DNA from 2 places in the Clostridium sp. TJA020 genome. Region 1 is predicted to be linked to the other one. Evidence: a T-box and tRNA genes for the amino acid it is inferred to sense, from the RefSeq annotation. Region 1 holds a T-box; the other holds one or more tRNA genes.
What was found. The T-box of region 1 lies ahead of serS (serine--tRNA ligase). A T-box ahead of a tRNA ligase gene usually reads a tRNA of that ligase, here a tRNA-Ser.

Region 1 (3,217 bases):
TAGGTAGTAAGCTTATAAAAGCTGATTGCGAAAAGTTTAATATACCATATAAAAAGATTGGTTCTCTTAAAATTGCTAGAAATGATGAGCAAAATATAAGAATTGAAAACATGTATATAAATGCTAAGAAAAGAGGTATATCTGATATATATTTATTAGATACTAATGAAGTTAAAGATATAGAACCTAATATATACGGTGATATTAAGCGAGCATTATATTCAGAAAATACATCTATAATAGCTCCCTATGAGCTTGCTATTGCATATGCAGAAGTAGCTGTTGATAATGGAGCTAATTTTAGATTAGAAGAAGAAGTTATAAGTATAAAAAAAATAACCAAGGGATTTGATGTAATAACAAATAAAAATAAGTTTAAATGTAAGATGGTAGTAAATACTATACCAGATGAGATATACATAGATAATATTAAAACTAAAAGTTTAATTGTAGAAGAAAATAAAAAAAAGAAAATGAATTATTTTTTAACTGATGATAAAGTTGAAAAAAATCTTAGTAAAATAATAGTTGATGTAATAGATGAACAAACATTTGTCATGAATTCACCAATGATTAATGGTGGAACTATGTTTGGTGTTAAAAATACAGATATTCTTGATGTTAATAAAGGGTTGGAATTTATAAAGTCTATAGTTCCGAGTGTAGATAAAGAAAATATAAGTGAAATGATACGAGAAGTTTATATGAGAGATGAAATGGATATTGATGATAGTGAAATGAATGATGGATATATAAGAGTAACAGGAAAGCATTATGGAAAAATAACTATAGCACCAGCGATAGCACAAAGTATAAAAGATGCAATAGTAAATAATATGAATGCATCAGTTAATAAAAACTTTATAGATAAGAGAAGAGAGTTTTATAGATTTAGAGATTTAAATAGAGATGAGATAAATGAAATTATAAAACTTGATAAGAGATATGGAAATATTATATGTGCTTGTAATAGAGTTAGTGAAGGGGAAATTGTAGATTGTATTAGGAGACCTTTAGGTGCTAGAACTATTGAAGGAGTTAAAAAAAGGACAGGGGCAGGATATGGAAATTGTCATGGTTCATATTGTATTAGAAAAATAATAAATATTCTTGCAAGAGAGATGGATAAAAGTCCAGTTGATATAGTTAGAAATTCAAAAGATTCCAAGATAGTATCAGGTAGAATAAAAGAGTTTGATGAAGTTTAAGTAGAGGTGAATATTTTTTATGAAAGAGGATATATTTACAAGTATAGTAAGAGTAAGAGGAAATATAAAACATAAGGTTGTACCAGTTAAAAGTAGTGACATAGTTAATGTAAAACTTTGGAGAGAATTTTCTAAAGTTATAGGTAGAATTTATGTTAGTACTCCAATAAATACAGGAGATATAATATGTAAAAATATATTGAATACTGGTATAGATATAGTTTGCACTAAAAGAATTGATAATTAATAAATTTAATGGGCAAATTATTGACAAGAAGCCTTAAAATATAATATATTAAGATTAATTAATAATATTAAACCTGTGAAGAGGCCAAGTAGTTTTAATAAAGCTTTAAGAGAGTCGGTGTTTGGTGTGAACTGATAGCTTTTATTAATATGAATCCACCTTGGAGGGACTGTGATTTAAGCAGTACGGTGAAGAGTCGTTATATCTGTAAAGAGGGTAAAGAATTAAGGTCTTTATCAATTAGGGTGGCAACGCGGAGTCTATTCGTCCCTTTTTAGGGATATAGGCTCTTTTTTTATTATTATAAGAAATTTATTAAAATTAATATATATTGGGAGGAATAATAATGTTAGATTTAAAGAGAATAAGAAATAATCCAGAAGAAATCAAAAAAGCTTTAACTAATAGAGGAGAAGATTTTGACTTATCAGTTATTGATGAAGTTATTAAACTAGATGAAAAAAGAAGAACAATACTTAGTGAAGTTGAAGTTTTAAAGAGTAAAAGGAACCAAGTTTCAGCTGAAATTCCTAAGTTAAAGAAAGCTGGCGAGGATATTGCGCCAATAATGGCTGAAATGAAAGAGCTTGGAAATGAAATTAAAGAACATGATACAAATCTTTCAGAAGTAAATGAAAAATTAGAATATTTAATGCTTAGAATACCAAATATACCAAATCCTCAAGTTCCAGATGGAGATTCAGATGAAGATAATGTAGAAATAAAAAGATGGGGAGAGCCAAGAAAATTTGATGGTGAGCCAAAGGCACATTGGGATTTAGGAGCAGATCTTAATATATTAGATGCTGAAAGAGGAGGAAAGGTTGCAGGATCAAGATTTACATTTTATAAGGGATTAGGAGCAAGACTTGAAAGAGCTGTACTTAACTATTTTATGGATAAACACTCAGATGAGCATGGATATACTGAAGTATTGCCACCATATATGGTTAATAGAAATAGTATGACAGGAACAGGTCAGTTACCTAAATTTGAGGAAGATGCATTTAAGGTAGAAAATAATGGATTTTTCTTAATACCTACAGCAGAAGTTCCAGTAACTAATATGTATAGAGATGAAGTCCTAAATGGGAAAGAATTACCAATAAAGCATGTTGCTTATTCAGCTTGTTTTAGAGCAGAAGCGGGATCAGCTGGTAGAGATACTAGAGGTTTAATTAGACAACATCAATTTAATAAAGTAGAGTTAGTTAAGTTTACAAGACCTGAAAATTCATATGATGAGTTAGAAAAATTAGTTAGAGATGCTGAAGAAGTATTAGAAGAATTAGGATTACCATATAGAAAAGTTAGAATATGTAAAGGTGATTTAGGATTTACTGCAGCATTAAAATTTGATTTAGAAGTTTGGATGCCAAGTTATAATAGATATGTTGAAATTTCAAGTTGTTCAAACTTTGAAGAATTCCAAGCAAGAAGAGCAAATATTAAGTTTAGAGATGGAAAAGGTAAACCTCAATTTGTTCACACATTAAATGGATCAGGATTAGCAGTTGGAAGAACAGTTGCTGCTATACTTGAGAATTATCAAAACGAAGATGGTACTGTAACAGTTCCTGATGCGTTAAAGAGATATATGGGTGTAGATATAATTAAATAATAAAGTTTATTTTAAATTAAAAAGCTGAAATCTAAAAAGATTTCAGCTTTTCTAAATATTTTACAACTCCATCATTATTATTGGAATTTATAATATTAGTAGAAATAGATTTTAGTTGAGTATTTGCATTATTAACAGCGT
Region 2 (3,217 bases), on a different contig from region 1:
GAAAGGAGAAATTTTATGAATGATCCTGTAGCTTTTAAAATATTTGGCTTTGATATCATGTGGTATGGTGTATTAATAGGATTTGGTATAATATTAGCATTTATATTAGCTTATTTTAATTCTAAAAGAAAAGGTTTAAAGTTTGAAAACTTAATAGATATATTTTTAATTGCATTTCCTTGTGCAATAATAGGTGCTAGAGTTTACTATGTGATATTTGAATGGAGCAATTATAAACATAATTTTATTGATATATTTAATATAAGACAAGGTGGTCTTGCTATTCATGGTGGACTTATAGGAGCTTTTTTAGCTGCTTTTATTTATACTAAGATTAAAAAGATAAATTTTTTAGCTTATGCAGATTTAGTTGCACCATCAATAATATTAGCTCAAGGTATTGGACGATGGGGTAACTTTATGAATAGTGAAGCTCATGGAGGAGTTGTTTCTAAGGAATTTATATCAAAATTTCCATTATTTATTCAACGTGGTATGTTTATAGATGGTGAGTATTATCACCCAACCTTTTTATATGAATCAATATGGGATTTATTAGTTTGTATAGTATTGGTTATTATACTTTATAAAGTAAAAAAAGGATATGAAGGCATTGTAATAAGTTCTTATATGATTTTATATTCATTAGGAAGATTTTTTATAGAGGGGTTAAGAACAGATAGCTTAATGTTTTTTGGGTTTAGAATAGCTCAATTAATTTCATTTGCAGGAATTATTTTAGGTATAATATTTATTATAATTATTATAAGGAAAAATAAAGAGAGAATGATTTTTGGATAAAATTTATAAAAACTAATGTATATAATTATATACATTAGTTTTTATTTATGTAAAATTAATAATTTTTTGATATAATTTAAAATAAATATTTTTAGTTAGGGGATATACTATGGAAATGAGAAAAATATCTAATGTACTAACTGTAATAGAATTGGTAGTACTTATTTTTATAATATTTGTTGCAAAAACAGGAGTAATAAGAATTGCTTTATTTGTGTTTTTAATGCCTATTTTACTTATAAATGGTCAAATGAAAAAACAAATGTTTAAAGAGGAAAAGGAAAATAGGGATAAAGAATTAAATGAAACAGAAGATAAAAAATAATAAGAAATTTATAGTTAATTATTTTATGTATTAATACTTTTTAATAAAGAAAATGTTTCTATTGAACTAAAATAACATTTATGATAGAATGAAACAGTATTAAAATTTAATACGTTTATAATATAATTTATATATTAAGATTTAGATAGGTTAAACTATTTAAGCTTAAGTTTTTTAATCTGGAGAGATGTCCGAGTGGTCGAAGGAGCACGCCTGGAACGCGTGTGTAGGGGAAACTCTACCGTGGGTTCAAATCCCACTCTCTCCGCCAGACCGTGCTAGATGGGGAGTTAGCGGTGCCCTGTAACCTGCAATCCGCTATAGCAGGATCGAATTCCTCGGGGAGGCTTTAGCTTGTGTGGTCTGCCCTATGTAAGTGGTGTTGATGGCTGGGTCCCACGCAACGGGAGCCCATGAACCTTGTCAGGTCCGGAAGGAAGCAGCAATAAGTGGTTCCTTCCGTGTGCCGTGGATCAATCTGGCCTGAGCTAACTGCATAGGTAACGCATATAAGCTACTGTCGAAGCGAGGTGCACGGTTTTTTAATGTTATTTTGAGCATGAGAATACATATATTCAAAATAAGAATACATATATTCAGTAAATAATTAATTTAGGTTACTCTTCAATAGGATTAACAATATAGGACAAAAACAATAGGATAAGAAAGAGAGGGAGACTTGCATCCAAGAGCAAGTACCCCTCTTTTTCTTGTTTATAAATAAGTGGAGTTACAATTTTAAATGATAAATAAGTTTAGTATAAAATATAATTTAAAAAAAGCAGTCATTAAAATGACTGCTTTAATATATTTGATAAATTATTTTCTTAATAAATCAATAAATTCAAAATTTAATCCACTTTTTTCATCAATTTTTGTTTCTGAAGTGTGGATAACTTTCCATTCATCAAGGTTTATTTGTGGAAAAAATGTATCTGCATCGAAATCCTTATAAACTTTTGTTAAATAAAGTTTATTTGCAAATGGAAGAAATTCTTTATATATTTCTCCACCACCAATTATAAAGATTTCTTCATTAGAATCTTTATAATATTTAATAGCATCTTCAATATTATTGATAATAGTTACCTTATCAGAATCAACATTAAAATTTTTATCTCTAGTTAAAATTATATGTTCTCTATTTGGTAAAATTCCTGGAAGAGATTCAAAAGTTTTTCTTCCCATAAGTATTTTATGACCAGATGTTATCTCTTTAAATCTTTTTAAATCTTCAGAAATGTGCCATAAAAGAGAGTTATCTTTACCTATTGCATTATTAGATGCTGCTATTGCAACTATTATAGATAACATTAAACAGATACCTCCATTTTGATTGCAGGATGATGCTGATAATTTTCAAGTTTTATATCATCTGGTGTAAAATCATAGAAGTCTTTTATTTCAGGATTTATCCATAATTTTGGTGCATCAAATGCTTCATCTTTTCTTGATAATTGAATTTTCATTCCTTCAACTTGGTTTTCATAAATATGTGCATTATTTATAACATGAGTAAATAATCCAGGTTTTAGTCCAGTTACTTGTGCTATAAGATGAACAAGAACTGCATATTGGCTAGTGTTAAATGGAACACCTAGAGGGATATCTCCTGAACGTTGTACAAGCATGCAGTTTAATCTTCCATCAGTTACATCCCACATTGTAAGGAAGCAACATGGGTGAAGAGCACCAGTATCTAAATATGGTATTTGCCATAAGTTAATCATCATTCTTCTATCTTGTGGATTATTTTTTAAAGCGTCTATTAAGTTATCAATTTGATTAAATTTTTTAACAACCCAACCATATGATGTTCCTATAGTTCCATCATCCATCATCCATTCATTCCAAATCTTAACGTTTTGTTCTTGAAGTTTCTTAACGCTATTTGATTGGTCTTTATATATCCATAAAAGTTCTTTAACAGCAGTTTTAAAAGCAACAAATTTAGTTGTAAGAATAGGAAACTCTTTTTCTAAATCAAATTGCATTATTTGATGTGGAAGTTTGTATGTAGCTACTCCAGTTCTATTTTGATCGTAATATCCGTCATTTAAAATTTTTTCTACAATATCAAGATATTGCTTA

Region 2: it encodes a tRNA-Ser, which carries the amino acid that the T-box ahead of serS (serine--tRNA ligase) is inferred to sense. The anticodon was not compared.

Annotation. Positions count from the first base shown of each region.
Region 1 is NZ_JBZEFC010000005.1:167,077-170,293, reverse strand. It holds gene AC4FQ1_RS09655 (NAD(P)/FAD-dependent oxidoreductase) at 1-1,208, shown strand, start outside; gene AC4FQ1_RS09650 (DUF1667 domain-containing protein) at 1,228-1,455, shown strand; T-box leader at 1,522-1,730, shown strand; gene serS (serine--tRNA ligase) at 1,802-3,076, shown strand; gene AC4FQ1_RS09640 (Cof-type HAD-IIB family hydrolase) at 3,108-3,217, opposite strand, start outside.
Region 2 is NZ_JBZEFC010000010.1:22,307-25,523, reverse strand. It holds gene AC4FQ1_RS12350 (nucleoside deaminase) at 1-1, shown strand, start outside; gene lgt (prolipoprotein diacylglyceryl transferase) at 16-801, shown strand; gene AC4FQ1_RS12340 (hypothetical protein) at 911-1,126, shown strand; tRNA gene AC4FQ1_RS12335 (tRNA-Ser) at 1,308-1,397, shown strand; RNA gene ffs (signal recognition particle sRNA large type) at 1,400-1,664, shown strand; gene AC4FQ1_RS12325 (dihydrofolate reductase) at 1,946-2,440, opposite strand; gene AC4FQ1_RS12320 (thymidylate synthase) at 2,440-3,217, opposite strand, start outside.